4 regions of the Oceanobacillus sp. M65 genome follow, and region 1 is predicted to be linked to each of the others. Evidence: riboswitches for the same ligand, from Rfam matches in the RefSeq annotation. Region 1 holds a riboswitch; each other region holds the start of a gene.
What was found. Region 1 has a riboswitch for S-adenosylmethionine ahead of ACTWPF_RS07130 (methionine ABC transporter ATP-binding protein). Riboswitches for the same ligand answer to the same signal wherever they lie in the genome.
Positions count from the first base shown of each region.

Region 2: another riboswitch for S-adenosylmethionine. It lies ahead of ACTWPF_RS15280 (5-methyltetrahydropteroyltriglutamate--homocysteine S-methyltransferase); the one in region 1 lies ahead of ACTWPF_RS07130 (methionine ABC transporter ATP-binding protein).
Region 3: another riboswitch for S-adenosylmethionine. It lies ahead of ACTWPF_RS12280 (methionine ABC transporter ATP-binding protein); the one in region 1 lies ahead of ACTWPF_RS07130 (methionine ABC transporter ATP-binding protein).
Region 4: another riboswitch for S-adenosylmethionine. It lies ahead of ACTWPF_RS11965 (LLM class flavin-dependent oxidoreductase); the one in region 1 lies ahead of ACTWPF_RS07130 (methionine ABC transporter ATP-binding protein).

Region 1 is NZ_JBQQCJ010000001.1:1,509,872-1,513,861, forward strand. Features, by position in the region: gene ACTWPF_RS07110 (arsenate reductase family protein) at 47-409, shown strand; gene gcvH (glycine cleavage system protein GcvH) at 478-864, shown strand; gene ACTWPF_RS07120 (toprim domain-containing protein) at 998-1,351, shown strand; gene ACTWPF_RS07125 (thioredoxin family protein) at 1,374-1,688, shown strand; SAM riboswitch class I at 1,767-1,879, shown strand; gene ACTWPF_RS07130 (methionine ABC transporter ATP-binding protein) at 1,979-3,004, shown strand; gene ACTWPF_RS07135 (methionine ABC transporter permease) at 3,051-3,650, shown strand; gene ACTWPF_RS07140 (MetQ/NlpA family ABC transporter substrate-binding protein) at 3,674-3,990, shown strand, end outside.
Region 2 is NZ_JBQQCJ010000004.1:33,429-37,418, forward strand. Features, by position in the region: gene ACTWPF_RS15275 (methionine biosynthesis PLP-dependent protein) at 1-524, opposite strand, end outside; gene ACTWPF_RS15280 (5-methyltetrahydropteroyltriglutamate--homocysteine S-methyltransferase) at 668-1,774, opposite strand; SAM riboswitch class I at 1,913-2,010, opposite strand; gene ACTWPF_RS15285 (formate/nitrite transporter family protein) at 2,235-3,092, shown strand; gene ACTWPF_RS15290 (Ltp family lipoprotein) at 3,327-3,990, opposite strand, start outside.
Region 3 is NZ_JBQQCJ010000003.1:37,390-41,379, forward strand. Features, by position in the region: gene ACTWPF_RS12275 (methionine ABC transporter permease) at 1-284, opposite strand, end outside; gene ACTWPF_RS12280 (methionine ABC transporter ATP-binding protein) at 274-1,287, opposite strand; SAM riboswitch class I at 1,375-1,478, opposite strand; gene ACTWPF_RS12285 (pyridoxal phosphate-dependent aminotransferase) at 1,542-2,714, opposite strand; gene ACTWPF_RS12290 (carbon-nitrogen family hydrolase) at 2,917-3,705, shown strand; gene ACTWPF_RS12295 (hypothetical protein) at 3,720-3,990, opposite strand, start outside.
Region 4 is NZ_JBQQCJ010000002.1:857,588-861,577, forward strand. Features, by position in the region: gene ACTWPF_RS11955 (manganese catalase family protein) at 1-40, opposite strand, end outside; gene ACTWPF_RS11960 (ATP-grasp domain-containing protein) at 307-1,257, opposite strand; gene ACTWPF_RS11965 (LLM class flavin-dependent oxidoreductase) at 1,269-2,324, opposite strand; SAM riboswitch class I at 2,408-2,515, opposite strand; gene dacB (D-alanyl-D-alanine carboxypeptidase/D-alanyl-D-alanine endopeptidase) at 2,600-3,990, opposite strand, start outside.

The DNA of each region.
Region 1 (3,990 bases):
TATTTGCTATAATAGAAGCAAAATAACGAGTAGGGTGGTTAAGTTAATGGCACTTACGTTTTATTGGTACCCAAATTGCGGTACTTGCAAGAAGGCCAAAAAGTGGTTGGAAGAAAATCAGGTTGATTTCCATGCTGTTCATATTGTGGAAAATACACCGACTGAGCAAACAATTCTTGAACTAATTAAGAAGAGTGGACTGCCAGCAAAGAAATTTTTTAATACGAGTGGTAAAAAATACCGAGAAGGAAATATTAAAGAGAAAATAGCGAATGCATCCGACGAGGAAATGGCAGCTATTCTAGCAACAGATGGGATGCTTATAAAACGCCCGATTGCTACAGACGGTCAAAAGGTGACAGTCGGTTTCAAGGAAGAAGTTTATAACGAGACTTGGCAATCTGACTAAATTTATGACTAGAAAAATACGGGCAAATTGGGTTATAGTTAGATTGATTACATAATGGAGGGATGACAATGAGCATACCAAAGGACTTATTATATTCTAAAGAGCATGAGTGGGTTAAAAAGGAAGACGGCAAACTACGTATTGGAATTACTGATTTTGCTCAGGATGAACTGGGAGATATCGTATTTGTTGAGCTTCCAGAAGTTGGAGATGAATTGGAACTTAATGAACCATTCGGTAGTGTAGAATCTGTAAAAACAGTTTCTGAATTATATGCTCCAGTTAGTGGTAAAGTAGTAGAAGTGAATGCAGATTTAGAAGACAGCCCTGAATTCGTTAATGAATCCCCATATGAAAAAGCTTGGATGGTAGTAATAGAGCCATCTGAACAAGCGCAATTAGATGAACTTCTGAACGCTGAGGCATATGAGGCAGTGCTTAACGATGAAGAATAAAGAATAAAAAAGGGAGGCTAACGTGCATCTTTATAAAAGTTGTATAGTTAGCCTTCTTTTCTTCATATACTCTTATTAGGAAATAATATTAGAAAAAACATTTTGCTTGATTTTCGAGGAGAGCTATGTAACCATGTCACATGAAAATGAGAAAATAATCATTGTAGAGGGTTTAACAGATAAACGACAAGTTAAAAAGGTTATTACAGATGAAGTAACAATTGTTTGTACCAATGGAACACTTGGAGTGGAACGTCTAGATGAATTACTTGAGACTTATGAGCTTGACTATAAGGACGTGTATATTTTAGTGGACGAAGACTATTCAGGCATAAAGTTACGTAAACAGTTGGCGAGAGAGCTCCCACATGCAGAACATATATATGTCAGCAGTGAATATCGGGAGGTCGCGACAACACCTGAACAAGCGCTTGCCACAGCGCTGGTAAGTAAACGGATAGCGGTTAACCCTCTATTTTTATTATGAGGCAGATTGGTTAGGTGATTTTTTGCAAGAAATAACAAAGAAACAACTAAATGATGGCGATTATTTGCTTTATATCTATACTCCCTTTTGTGGTACCTGTGCACTTGCAAGAACCATGCTGGAAAAAATTGAGCAAGTGCACAAGGAAACCATTTTCTATGAGATGAATGCATCCCTTTATCCAGAGTTTATGATCGAGAATCAGGTGGAAAGCGTACCTTGTCTTTTCATTATGAAAGATAATCAGATAAAGGAGAAGGTTTATGCCTTTCAATCCATACCTAACATTTACGGCTATTTGATGGAGTATAAACCAGAACTTTTTGTAAAAAATTAATCTTAAATTATTTATTGACACAGTAAAAGTAGCATGATAGTATAATTCTTATCGAATTTAAGTGGATAAAAAAATAGACTCTTATCTTGAGCGGTGGAGGGACTGGCCCTGTGAAACCGCGGCAACCTTCAACTATTTTAATAGTTGAAAGGTGCCAATTCCTGCAAAGTGAAAACTTTGACAGATGAGAGAACGTGAAGACGATTTACTACGTCATTCTGTTCTTTCAGAATGGCGTTTTTTGTGCTATTTGGGCATACTATTGCTGAGGTTTACTAAGGAGGATTAACGTGATATCAATTGAAGGTTTGAGTAAGGTATTTACTTCAAACAAAAGCAGCGTAACTGCAGTAGAAAATTTAGATTTAAACATAAATGATGGCGATATATTTGGTGTGATTGGCTACAGTGGTGCTGGAAAAAGTACATTTGTCCGTTTGCTCAATAGACTTGAAGAGCCCACGGGCGGTAGCATTAAGATTAACAATGAAGATATTACCGCCATGACTGCGCGACAGCTAAGAATCGCAAGACAGGATATCGGCATGATTTTTCAGCATTTTAATCTGCTCTGGTCAAGAACAGTCGAGGATAACATTGCATTCCCATTGGAAATTGCTGGCGTGGCAAAAATGGACAAGCAAAAGCGTGTCCAAGAGCTCATCGATCTTGTTGGGCTATCAGGAAAAGAGAAAGCATATCCTTCCCAATTAAGTGGTGGACAGAAGCAACGTGTTGGGATAGCGAGAGCTCTTGCCAACAATCCCAAAGTATTGCTATGTGATGAGGCAACATCTGCACTAGACCCGGAAACAACGAATTCCATTTTGGACCTACTGGTAGATATTAATAAACAGTTTGGTTTAACGATTATATTAATAACCCATGAAATGCATGTAATTCGTAAAATATGTAATCACGTTGCCGTCATGGAGAGTGGAAAAGTAGTGGAACAGGGCGAAGTAATGGATGTCTTTCTCCATCCTCGTCAGCATGTAACCAAGAAGTTTGTGGAACAGGTAATGGGCAACGGTGAGGAAGATGAAAATATTCATGGCCTTACAGAGGTATACACAGAAGGAGAAATTATACGGCTTCATTTCATTGGTGAAACAACCAATCAGGCGCTTATTAGCCAACTTGCTAAGAATTATGAAGTGGAGATCAATATTCTGCAAGGTAAAATCACCCAGACACAAGCAGGTGCGTACGGTACCCTAATCGTACAAATTGCAGGGAATGAATTGGATGAAGCGGTTCGATTTATTAAAGAAAAATCCTCTGTGGAAATGGAGGTGATTAAGGGTGTTAAATAATATTAAAATAGAAGACCTTATTGAAGCAACGTATGAAACCTTCTATATGACAATAATAGCGTTAATTGGTACTTTTATTCTTGGACTTCTACTTGGTTTACTTCTCTATCTGACTTCAAAAGATGGAATATGGAAAAATAAAAGTGTCCATTTTATTGTATCAGCTATAGTGAACGTGTTTCGTGCCATTCCTTTTATTATTTTAATTTTCCTGTTGTTCCCGTTCACTAATTTCTTAATTGGTACGATGCGTGGCCCTACTGCCGCGTTGCCTGCATTAATTATTGGCTCTGCTCCTTTCTATGGGAGGTTGGTGGAAATTGGTCTTCGAGAAATTGATAGAGGAGTTGTCGAAGCAGCAAAGGCAATGGGGGCAAAAACTAGAACGATTATATTTAAAGTGCTACTTCCAGAATCTATGCCGGCATTAATATCCGGTATTACAGTAACAGCTATTGCGCTTATTGGTTATACAGCGATGGCTGGAGCAATTGGAGCTGGCGGTTTGGGGAGCTACGCATACTATTCGGGCTTTATGCGCCGGGACTTTGATATCGTGTTCCTTTGTACCGTACTCATTGTGATCATTGTATTTATCTTCCAATTTATTGGAGATATTATAGCAACTAAACTAGATAAACGATAAAAAAGAAGAGGGAGTTATCTAAAATGAAAAAAATTCTAATCCTAGTATCATTATTGGCTGTTCTTGCGTTAGCCGCTTGTGGCGGAGGGGATGAGTCTTCATCAGAAGGTGATAACAATACAATTAAGGTAGGTGCTTCTAGTATTCCGCATGCTGAGATCTTGGAAGAAGCAAAGCCACTACTTGAAGAGGAAGGCATTACATTAGAGGTAGAACCATACGAGGACTATGTTCTTCCAAACGATGATTTAGCAAATGGCGAAATTGATGCAAATTACTTTCAACATATTCCATACCTTGAGCAAACCATTGCTGATACTGGATATGAATTAACAGAAAT
Region 2 (3,990 bases), on a different contig from region 1:
GTATTATCTACTATTAATAATAGGTTGTGTTTCTTGGCAAGAGTCGCGTATTCTTGAATATCAATTTTTTGCATTAACGGATTTGTTGGAGTTTCGATAAACAAGGCTTTAGTATTTCCTGTAATGACTTGTTCTGTTTCTTTAACGTCGTTAAACGCCGTGTAAGTAGTTTGGATATTATAGGTATCGGCATAATGCTGAAGTAAACGATAGGTTCCTCCATATAGATCCTCTGGCGCAATAATCTCATCTCCTGAGCGGAAAAGGGATAAGACTAGTTGAATGGCAGCCATTCCCGAACTGCAGGCATACCCTCTATCTCCTGCTTCCAAGTTTGCAATCCCTTCCTCAAGAATGGATCGAGTTGGATTTTTTGTCCTTGTGTAGTCGTATCCAGTGCTCAAGTTAAGTCCTTGGTGCTGGTAAGCTGTTGATAAATAAATTGGCGGGTTTACTGCACCGGTTTTTTGGTCGCTATGATTACCCAGCTGCACCAGTTGTGTCTCGATGTGTCTTTTTGTCATGTAATCGATCCTTTCAGCAAATAAATAAAGGACTTTTAGCAAGGGAAAAAGATCCTTAATAACGCGTTTACGCTTTGCGCATACTGGACTTAGCCTAAATGTAAAAAGGAAGAGGAATTGTTACATTCCTCTTCTTGAAGTTTTTATCCCCAAATCTCTTTCCCAATCTCAACTATAAATTTTAATTTATTCCACTGATCTTCTTCCGTTAATTTATTTCCGTGGTGGGTTGATGCAAATCCACATTGTGTGCTCAAGCATAGTTGATCTAGCGGAACATATTGAGATGCCTCTTTAATTCGTGCTTTAATAGATTCTTTGTCCTCTAGCTCCCCATTTTTTGATGTGATTACACCAAGAATAACCTGAGCTCCGCCAGCAGGGATATGTTTTAGCGGTTTGAAATCACCAGAACGCTCATCATCATATTCCAAGAAGAATCCATCTACTTTCTCTTTGGCAAACAAAGTGGATGCGATTAAGTCATAACTCCCTTCAAATGCCCAATTGGATCGATAGTTTCCACGACATAAGTGTGTCGTCACAACTAAATCGTCTGGTTTTCCTTCCAGTACCTCATTAACAACGCGTAATGCCAGGTTTATTAGTTTTTCCCTTGAATATTTCCCTTCGTTAAACGGAATATCTGGTGAAGAAAGACCAGCAATATAAACATCATCGAATTGTAGATAGCGAACCCCAGCTTCATAAAAAGCGTGTAATGCATCACGGTATGTTTGAATAACATCATTGGCATATTCATCAATGTCAGGGTAAATTTCTTCATTAATTATTCCTTGATTGAAGAGTTGATTAGGGCTAGGGATTGTTTGTTTGGCAACTGCACGCCCAGCAACGATATCATTGAATTCAATGAAATCTTTAATGAAAGGGTGATCGGGATTAAAGGAAACCTTCCCTATATTTCGGACATTATATCTTTCAGTCTCCTCATTTCCATTAAAAACATAGCCTACGTCTGGAACATATCCTTCTATCCCGTTTAGATGCTCTAAGAAATCAGTGTGCCAGAATCTACGTCTAAACTCGCCATCCGTCACCGCATTCAAGCCAATTTCAATCTGCTTATCAACAATACGCTTAATTTCCTTTGTTTCGATCTCACGCAATTGTGTAGCAGAAATTATTCCTTCTTTAAATTCCTTTCTTGCTTGATGAATGCTTTCCGGTCGTAATAAACTTCCTACTTGATCCGCTTTAAAAGGTGCTTTCGTTAAGGTAATTGACATGTTAAATCCCTACTTTCGTTTTATTTTTTATAAACGCAATTCAACTAAACTAGTAATAAACGTATCTATTTTATGTAACCAACAAAAAACCCCCTTCTTAACAAATAAGAAGAGGGTTGGATACGTAAAAATTTTCTCTTCTTATCTCCAAGCTTAACGCTTCTGGAATTAGCACAGTACAAATGTCTGTTGCTGAGGTTTCAATGGGCCAGTCCCTCCACCTCTCTGGATAAGAAAAATCATATGAAATTTTTTGATTAGTCAATATACTACAGTTGTCGGATCAAAATGTCAAGGGGATATTAGAAGATTGTTATTATAAGAGGTGGCGAATGACATGGGCCATGGTGTGAAAAGTGGTATGAACATATCGCCATTAGGGTATCTAGTAAAGGAATGGTTGAAAAAATTAACCCAATCGCAACATAGAAATAAAACAAATAGGGGGAGTAGGAATAGTATGGGTGATAATAGTGATCATAAATCGTCAAACCAGTCCAGTAGGGTGCAAGAGAAACCAGAAAGGCAATATTTATTCCCGTCTCAGGTAATGGAGACGTTTAGCGAAAAAGGGAAAGAGCACCTTGATACAAATATGCCTTCCCAGTTCATTCTTTCTTTAAAGGCTGGTTCGTTTATGACCTTTGGAGCTCTTTTTTCAGTGTTGCTTGCTATCGGTATTGATGCTAAAGGGCTTACCTATCTTTTGCAGGGACTTGGATTTACAGCAGGGTATCTAATGGTATTTGTATCAGGTTCTGTTTTGTTTACTGAAGTAAATGTACTTTTGCCAACATCTTATTTACAAAAGTCTTATTGGAAGAAAAATAAATACGTCAAATTCTGGGTCGTAGCCTATATCGGAAACATTGTTGGTGCGTTGTTTGTGGCTTTATTAGTAATCAGTTCAAACTCCATGACACCTGAATTCACGAAAGAGATAGAAACCCTTCTATCTCATAAAATGAAATTTGCTGAGAATGGATGGATTGGCTGGTTTCAAGTAGTTGTGTCTGGTATTCTCGCAAATTGGCTTATAGGAATGGCTGCCTTTCTAACCACAGCGGCTAGGGATATGGTCGGTAAAATTTTGGGCACAGCTTTACCTGTCATACTTTTTGTGGCTGGGAATTTTCAGCATAGCGCAGCAAATATGGGGTATTTCAGTTTAGGCCTCTTTACATCTGATAAGTATGTATGGCAGGAATATGTCTTACAAAACCTAATCCCCGCAAGTATTGGCAATATCATCGGAGGAGCCATTTTTATTTCCTTGCTCTTTTCATACGCATTCCGAAAAGAGATGCGAAGTTCATGAGGTTAGTAGAGAATTGTGTTAAAGAAGGTAAAATATAATTCATCATAGTGCGATAAACTTTACCTGAGAAGGAACTGGCCAGTAAAAGTGAATAAAATTTGAGAAGAAAACCCCTTTATGGTTATGATTACCAAAAGGGGTTTTGAGTTGATAATAATAATTCTTAACCGAACTCCATAAATGCATTTTGAATTGGAGGCAAATTCTATTGGGAAATCTAATGAAGCGATTTGTTTATAGACCTACTTCATTCGCTGCATAGGTAGCAATTTCATTACTGAAACCTTCATACTCTAGCTGTTCTATTAACCCACTTTTTGAGAATGCAGTATAATCCAAGTAGTCTTCCGCCATTTTTACTGCTTGTTCTTTCCAATTTACATTAATTTTTTCTACTGCATAAGTAGCATCCTTATTATTAAAGCCTTCATATTCTAACTGTTCTATTAAGCCACTTTTTGCAAATGCCGTATATGCTACGTAATCTTCCGCCATTTTTACAGCCTGTTGCTGTGACATCGTTTCTTTATTTTCTTGCTTTTCGGCTTCTGCTTTAGCCTTTTCTTCTTCCTCTTGCTTTTCAGCCTCTGCTTTAGCCCTTTCTTCTTCCTCTTGCTTTTCAGCCTCTGCTTTAGCCTTTTCTTCTTCCTCTTGCTTTTCAGCTTCTGCTTTAGCCTTTTCTTCTTCCTCTTGCTTTTCAGCTTCTGCTTTAGCCTTTTCTTCCTCCTCTTGCTTTTCAGCTTCTGCTTTAACCTTTTCTTCCTCCTCTTGCTTCTCGGCCTCTGCCTCTTCGGCTTTCACCTGCTCTGTTTGACTGTTATTATCAGCGATATCACTTGTGGGCGGGGTTGTTACTCCGAATAAAATGAGAAACACTATTGTTGCGATACCAAAGTAC
Region 3 (3,990 bases), on a different contig from region 1:
GCTGCAAGTGGACCAGTAATACGTCCGACGATGAGGTCTGTAACAGGGAATAGAAAGACAAGCAAAATAATAAATGGTACAGAACGAACTAAATTCACAATGATACCAATTATTCTTTTTGCGATCCGGCTTTCCCAGAATAGTCCTTTGTCTGTTACATAAAGCAAAATACCGATAGGGAGTCCAAGAATCAAGGCGACGAGTAAGCCTATACCCACCATTAGCAATGTTTCAAAGAAAGCCGTGTTCAACTCAGGAAGGATCTCTATTATTCTATCGAGCATGCTGGATCACCTCCACTTGCTTTAACCGCTCTTCTAAATATTGCTTAGCAGAAGCTACCTCTTCCGTTTCTCCTAGCAATTCCATAATAAAAATGCCTAAAGGCGTCTCTTTTATGTACTCCACCTTGCCGTGAAGGATATTGCCACTGACCTGAAACTTTTGCAGCATATCTGACACTACGGCGTCACTCGCTAAGTTACCGCGAAACTGCAATTGGAGAATGGTACCTTTGCAGGCTTCAAGCAACTTTGCTGGTAAATCAAAGTTCAAAATGGTATCAATGAACTGCTTTGTCAGTTCCTCCTGTGGATTTGCAAAGATGTTATAAGATGGTCCTTGCTCAATAATTCTTCCATCCTGCATAACAGCACATGTATCACAAATCTCCTTCACCACTTCCATTTCATGGGTTATTAAGACAATGGTGATTCCAAGCTCTTGGTTAATTTTCTTTAATAACTGCAAAATGGATTTTGTTGTGCTCGGATCCAATGCTGAGGTTGCTTCATCGCATAGTAGGACATTAGGATTGTTCGCAAGCGCTCGCGCAATACTAACACGCTGTTTCTGTCCACCACTTAGTTGTGCAGGGTAATGATTTATTTTATCTGTTAAGCCAACTAGTTCAAGAAGCTCCTCTACCCGCTTCTTCCTTTGTGATGGAGCTACTCCAGCCGCTTTTAAGGCAAACGCAATATTATCGAATACGGTTTTAGCTGAGGCTAGATAGAAGCCTTGAAAGATCATGCCGATCGACTGTCGTGCTTCTCGTAACTTCTTTGGGGAAAGCTCTAATAAATTTACACCGTCCACCATTATTTTTCCTGAAGTTGGCCGTTCTAGTATATTCATACAGCGAATTAGGCTACTTTTTCCTGCACCACTATATCCTACAATGCCGTATATTTCTCCCTTAGGTACTTCCAGTGAAACATTATCCACACCAACGACTTGGCCGGACTTTGTTTCATAGATCTTGCTTACTTTTTCTACCTTAATCATAACGTTCACTCCAATTCCGCCAGTAAATCCAATCCATCAAAAAACCCCCTTTCATCATGAAAGAGGGTGTCGATTACAAGTATCTCACACTTATCTTTCAGAATGAATCATTCTGAAGGAAGTAGCACCACTCCAAATGGAAGGTTGCTGTGACATCTACGGGCCTTTCCCTCCGTCACTCTAGATAAGAAATATTCATATTGTTAGCATAATGATTATCATAGTCTTCGAACTCCACTTTGTCAATAGCTAGTTTAAAATATTCCTAGCTTTCCAATTCGAGCTGCAGCTTCGGCAAGTCGCTCTTCATCAGCTAGCAAACCAGCTCGTACAAATCCCTCTCCCGCTTCACCAAAGCCATTACCTGGTGCTACAACAACGTGTGCTTTTTCCAAAAGGAGGTCAGCAAATTCCTCTGATGTATATCCTTCTGGGACAGGAAGCCATGCAAAGAATGTACCGCGGGGCGCTTGAACGTTCCACCCAATTTCCTGCAATTTTTCTACAAACACATTTCGTCTACTCTCATAGGTAGCTACCAATTCATCTACAGCCGTTTGATCACCAAGTAAAGCCTTCTCTGCTGCTTGTTGCACAGCGCCAAACAAGCTAACGTATAAGTGATCTTGAATCAGGTTGAGGCTTTTTATCACGGAAGTGTTTCCAACAGCAAAACCAACACGCCAACCAGCCATATTATACGTTTTAGACAAGGTATACATTTCTACCCCAATATCCTTTGCTCCAGCAGATTGCATAAAACTTTGCGGTTTCTTTCCATCAAAGCCAATAGCCCCATATGCAAAGTCATGTACTACACAGATTTCATTCTGTTTTGCCACTTCAATTGTTTCATCAAAAAATTCCTTGTTTGCAACACCGGCAGTCGGATTGTTTGGATAGTTTAAAAATAGTAACTTTGCTGCTTCAAGGTCAGCTTGATTTAGTTGTTGATAATTTGGTAAAAAATTATTTTTTTCTAACAATGGCATAAAAACTGAATTTGCATTGGCCATGGCAATTCCGGACATGTAATCTGGATAGCCAGGGTCAGGTAGTAATGCTGTATCTCCTGCATTTAACAAGCATTGGCTAATTTCAACCAGTCCTGTTTTTGCACCAAATAGAATCGCTACCTCTGATTCTGGATCAATATCGACATCGTATTCCCGCTTGTAAAAGGTTGCCACCGCTTCTTTAAGAAAAGCATGGCCTGTAAACGGGGAATATTTATGATAGACAGGGTTATCCGCTGCTGTCTTTAATTCTTCTACTATATGGTTTGGCGTTGGCAAATCAGGATTCCCCTGGCCAAGATTAATCACATCATGCCCCTCACTGCTTAATGCTTGTACTTTTTTTACCAATTTGGCAAAAAACTGCTCTGGCAGGCGTTTCAACGTATCTGATACTGGAAAGCTTTGCACGGTTTTCTCACCTCTAATAATTCTAAAATTCTAATTATCTATGTTAGCCAATTCTGCATCGTTTGTAAAGCTGTACTTACCAAAGGATCAGGTTAATTGACAGGAAAATAAGGCGATGGGATAATAAGCACCAATAACAACGAGCACTTAAATTAGGATCAGGCTGTTAGCTTACCCTTGCTTTTATGAAGGAGTTGATTTTATGATACTGTCTGTTGCCTTGTTGCAGATAGACATTACGTTTGGAGACCCGGTAGCAAATGAAGAAAAGGTAGAAAGAAAGTTTGCAAGTTTAAAAGAAAAGAAAGTAGATGTGGTCGTTTTACCCGAGCTTTGGACAACTGGCTATGATCTTACCCGTTTAGAAGAGATTGCCGACTCTAACGGAGAACGTTCCCTCTCTTTCCTTTCTAGACTTGCCCAGAAATATGACGTGCATCTTGTAGCAGGGTCTGTTGCCAAGCGCACAGAACGAGGCGTAACCAATTCCATGTTCGTTATCAATTCAAATGGTGAACTTGTAAAGGAATATGCAAAAGCTCATCTATTTAGATTGATGGATGAGGAAAAGCATTTGGTTGAAGGTAGTGAGAACGGTATTTTCGAATTGGCCGGAATAAAATCTGCTGGTGTTATTTGCTATGATATTCGTTTTCCAGAATGGATCCGAACACATATGCTTGATAATACGAAGGTGTTATATGTGGTTGCGGAGTGGCCTGCAAAACGAATAGACCATTGGAAAGCCCTGCTTATCAGTAGAGCTATTGAGAATCAATGCTATGTTGTAGCCTGCAACCGAGTTGGTGCTGATCCTAACAATCAATTTGGTGGTCAATCAATGATTATTGGGCCTTGGGGAGAAATCCTGGAAGAAGCTGACGATGAAGAAACCATCCTATACAGTGAATTGGATGTAGAGCAGGTAGATGATGTTCGACAGCGTATTCCGATTTTTTCTGATCGTCGCCCGGATATCTACAGATATTAAGAGAAGAACGCCTTTCATGTTAGAAAGGCGTTCTTTTTTCGTACTAAAACCAAAAAAATTACAGTTAACAAAGATGCATAACCAAGTATGTAGATAAAAGTGGAAAACAGCTGACCATTCGCTGTTACGGTATCCTGGGAAAGCACGTCTATTATTGCAAAGGAAGGAGGAAAAACCCATGTAACAAAAGAAAATCCACTTGGAAGACTGTCTACCACGCCACCCTTAACAAGTGAAATTACTAAAATCAACACAAGTAATAGCCAAGTACTAAGTTTCCTTCTG
Region 4 (3,990 bases), on a different contig from region 1:
GCTTGGCATGGTACTGTAAATCCTTTACGTGATAAAACAATCCACTCACATCCTTTATAGTTTGACAATAGGCAAATATCCGCCCCTTTTAGATGGTATGCAGATAGCTAGGCCATTGTTCCACAAAATTTATGCAAGTGGAGGAGTGTTCGTTAATATGTATGTAGTCAATTATAAGGGCAAGAGGGCGATTTATCTGCCATGATTGCGAATTTATTGGTCCTGGCCACTCTCTGTTCAAAAAATTAGGCTAAAAATTAAACTACTCCCACCTTTTTGGGTAAAGGTGGGAGTGTCTAACCTGAATTAAGATAGGATGGTAGGATAGTGGGAGTTTAGTTTTCCCCCTAAATACTTCGCTACCTCCAGCATGCCATAGGTGCCATAATTGGCTTCGGCTTCAGAATTATAATTTGTATTTGTATTAATGTCATACGTATAAAGGTTACCGTCCTCATCTTCAATAAATTCAATACCAGCGATTTGGATGTCATTCCCTTTAAGCACTTGTTTATATTTTTCTAATACTGGGTGGTCAAAGCCTTTCCTAACTTGGAATTTCGCAGGGGCTTCTTGTTCTTCAGCAGGACAGAATAAATCCTCAATAGTACATGCATCTGCCGGGCAAAGTTCAAATCCTTCTGATGTATCTACTCTTACTGCATAAACAAATTCCCCGCCGACAAACTCACACCTCGTAATATAGGATTCTGGTGACTGAATATATTCCTGTATTAAGGTGACACCATCGACAGGCTCTTCGAAGTCCCCACCTTCTACATATTCCTGCAAGGCTTTAACTGAATGAAACAATTGAACACCAAGTCCCTTCCCTGCTCGATTATGCTTTGTAATAAAAGGTTTCCCTGCAAAGCTTTCGGCTACTTCAATAAATTCTTTTTTTCCAACAGCAGCCGTTGTCTTTGGTGTACGGACTCCGTATTTTTCCAATTCCAAATATTGCTTCACCTTGCTGAGCTCTAGATCAAGCGCCCTGCTCCCATTCACAACCGTTCTACCGTGATGTTCAAGCCAGGATAACACGGCACTTGTCAGCTCTGGAGAAAAACGGTTTCCCCTTGTGTGGGATGATGCACTCATTCGATTATAAAAAACTCCCTCTGGCGGGACGGCAGTCAAATCAACCTTCCCGCTCGTTAGAAGCCAATCCTCATAAGGAATCGCTAATTCATCCAATCGCTTAAATAAATGTGTCGTCCATTCTTCATTTTCATGAATGATATATAATTTCGTCATGATGGCCTCTCCTATCTATTATTTAGTAAAACCTTTTTCCATTCATCGACCTTTGGCATAACATTTTTGGCGAAGTTTTCTAGCTCCTCCAATTGCGGTGAGCACTGTAGCAATAGTAAATCGACTCCAGCTTCTTCATATGCTATAATTTGCTCGGCTATTTGTTGCGGTGTGCCCACAAGATTTGGACGTAGGCCCCTGTTCGATACAGAATAATCCTGCAGTTTTACCTGCTGTTCCAGTTGTGACATTGTCGTAAAGTCCTGAAACCCAGCGTACGCATCGGATTCTTTTACAGTTGTAATTCTCTCAAGCTCTCGTAATGCCTCTTCCTCTGTTTCACGGCAAATAACATAGGCAGCCATACCAAACGACTGTAACGGCTCCTTCCCTGCATGCTTTCTCCGTTCTTTCATATCGTTAATTTTTTGTCTCGCTTCTTCTACTGTATGTCCATGCATGACATAGGCATCACAATAGGTGGAAATAACCTCTTTTCCTTTGTCACTTTCACCGCCAGCATACAACACCGGGTTTGGTCGTTGTACAGGTTTTGGTGAAAGCTTTGTATTTTCAATTTGATAAAATTTTCCGTTGTAGGAGAATGACTCTTCCGTCCACAAACCTTTTAACACTTCAAGAAACTCTTCTGTTCGCTCATAACGGGCATCATGCTCTGTAAATTCTGCTCCATATTGCTTCGCTTCCTCTGCCCACCAGCCGGATACGACATTTAATGTAAAACGCCCATTGCTAATATGATCAATGTTGGCCGCCATTTTGGCTGTAACAGCGGGATTGTGAAAGACAGGACGAACGGCCGTCATAATCTCTATTTTTTCGGTTACAGCAGCTAGTGCTGCAGCAGTTGACCATGCTTCAATTGAATCTTCTTTTGTCCCTTTAATATCATTTAAATAGAGTTCAGCAATCAATGTCGTGTCATAGCCCCATTTTTCTGCTGACTGAATTACTTGCTTTGCATAATTAAAAGTAGGTGGCATTTTCTCATCTTCTACATTACGTAGCCAACCTCCAAAAATCGGTAACCAAAATCCATATCTCATCTTCCCCACTCCTATTCTCCAAATTGAAAACAAAAAAACTCTTTCCCGAAGAAAAGAGTTTAAAATTCTAATAGAACTTCATCCTCTTATCTTCCAAGCAATTGCTTGATGGAATTGGCACAGTATCTAACTAAACAGACCTGTTGCCGAGGCTTCAAAGGGCCATATCCCTCCACCTCTCTAGATAAGAAACATTATTATTTAATTAGTACTTAAAAGATTAGCGCAAAATGTTAGAACTGTCAATTAATTAATTTTTCCTAGTAAAAGCAAGGCTAAGGTCTTTCCGCAATAATACGAACAAGGCTATCTTCCACGTCTTTAGCAGCTTCTTCATCAAGCACATTATTAATCATAATAGAAAAAATATAATTCTCTCCTGACAGGTTCTGTAAATAACCAGATAGTGTAGCTACTCCAAAGATTGTTCCTGTTTTAGCTTCAACCTGGACGTCTCCCAACCGATTCCTTAATGTTCCACCAACCATCTTGCCTGTCTCTCCCGCTACTGGGAGTGCGTTCTTGAAGGCAGGAAACCATGGCTTATCCTGTACGATAAAAAGTAGTTTACTAAGTTCGTTTGCTGGAATGAGATTGACATGTGAAATACCCGAACCATCTCGAATTAATAACGTACTTCGATTTAACCCAAGCTTTTCTAGCTCCTTTTGCATAACCTCAAGTCCTTTTTCCCAGCTTCCTTCCTTTTGCACATGCTTTCCCATTTCCTTTATGAGCACTTCCCCGTGCACATTGTTGCTCAGCTTCATAAACGGTACAAGCAATTCTTTTAATGGTATAGAACTATGTTGAAAAAGCAAGGAACTTTCATTAGGCGCTTTGCCAACCATCACTTCCCCAGACCAAGTGATCCCTTTTGCTTGAAGTGCATCCTGAAAAAGGGACATAGCATAGCTTGTCGGATCCCATACGGCCATATATTCTTTCACCGTTTCTGCCCCAGCTGGTATGGTGCCTGTAAGCGTGATTTCGTTTGACCCATGTTCTCTTTCCACTGTTAGATCCTCTTCCACATTGTTGGAACTTGTCTCGGCTCGATTATGTATTGTTACATAGTTGGTGTTAGGTGACACAGTTATGATAGGCTTCTCCCCTGGCTCTTCATCGGCTGTTATCTGAAGCGTAACACTTCCCGCGTCATAGTCTTCGTCAGGTGAGGAAGTCAGCGCCGAAATTTGCGCCCCGTAATGAAATGATTCGTCACTCCAAATTAAGTCAGGGGAAAGGCGTACGTTATCATACCATGTATCATCCCCAATAAGATCTCCCTTGATATGCCTCACTCCCAGTTCTTGAAGTTGCTCTGCAAAACGGGCAAAATCTTCAGGTGTCAAGGTCGGATCCCCTTTTCCGACAAGGTAAAGGTTTCCTACTAACTGTTCATCTCTGTTAACGCCGTCGGTCTTTATTTCGGTAGAAAAGGTGTAGTCTTCTCCAAGAACCTCTAAGGCTGCAGCTGCAGTTAAAAGTTTCATATTGGATGCAGGACGAAGCCTTGTATCTCCAAGGTTTTCATATAGAAGCTCGCCAGATTTTGCATCCCGCACACTCATTCCAACTAATGCACCTTTCAACATTGGTTCTGTTTCTATTTCGTTATCCAAACGCTGTTTCATTGTCCCCCGCTCCTCTATCGCATGTACTC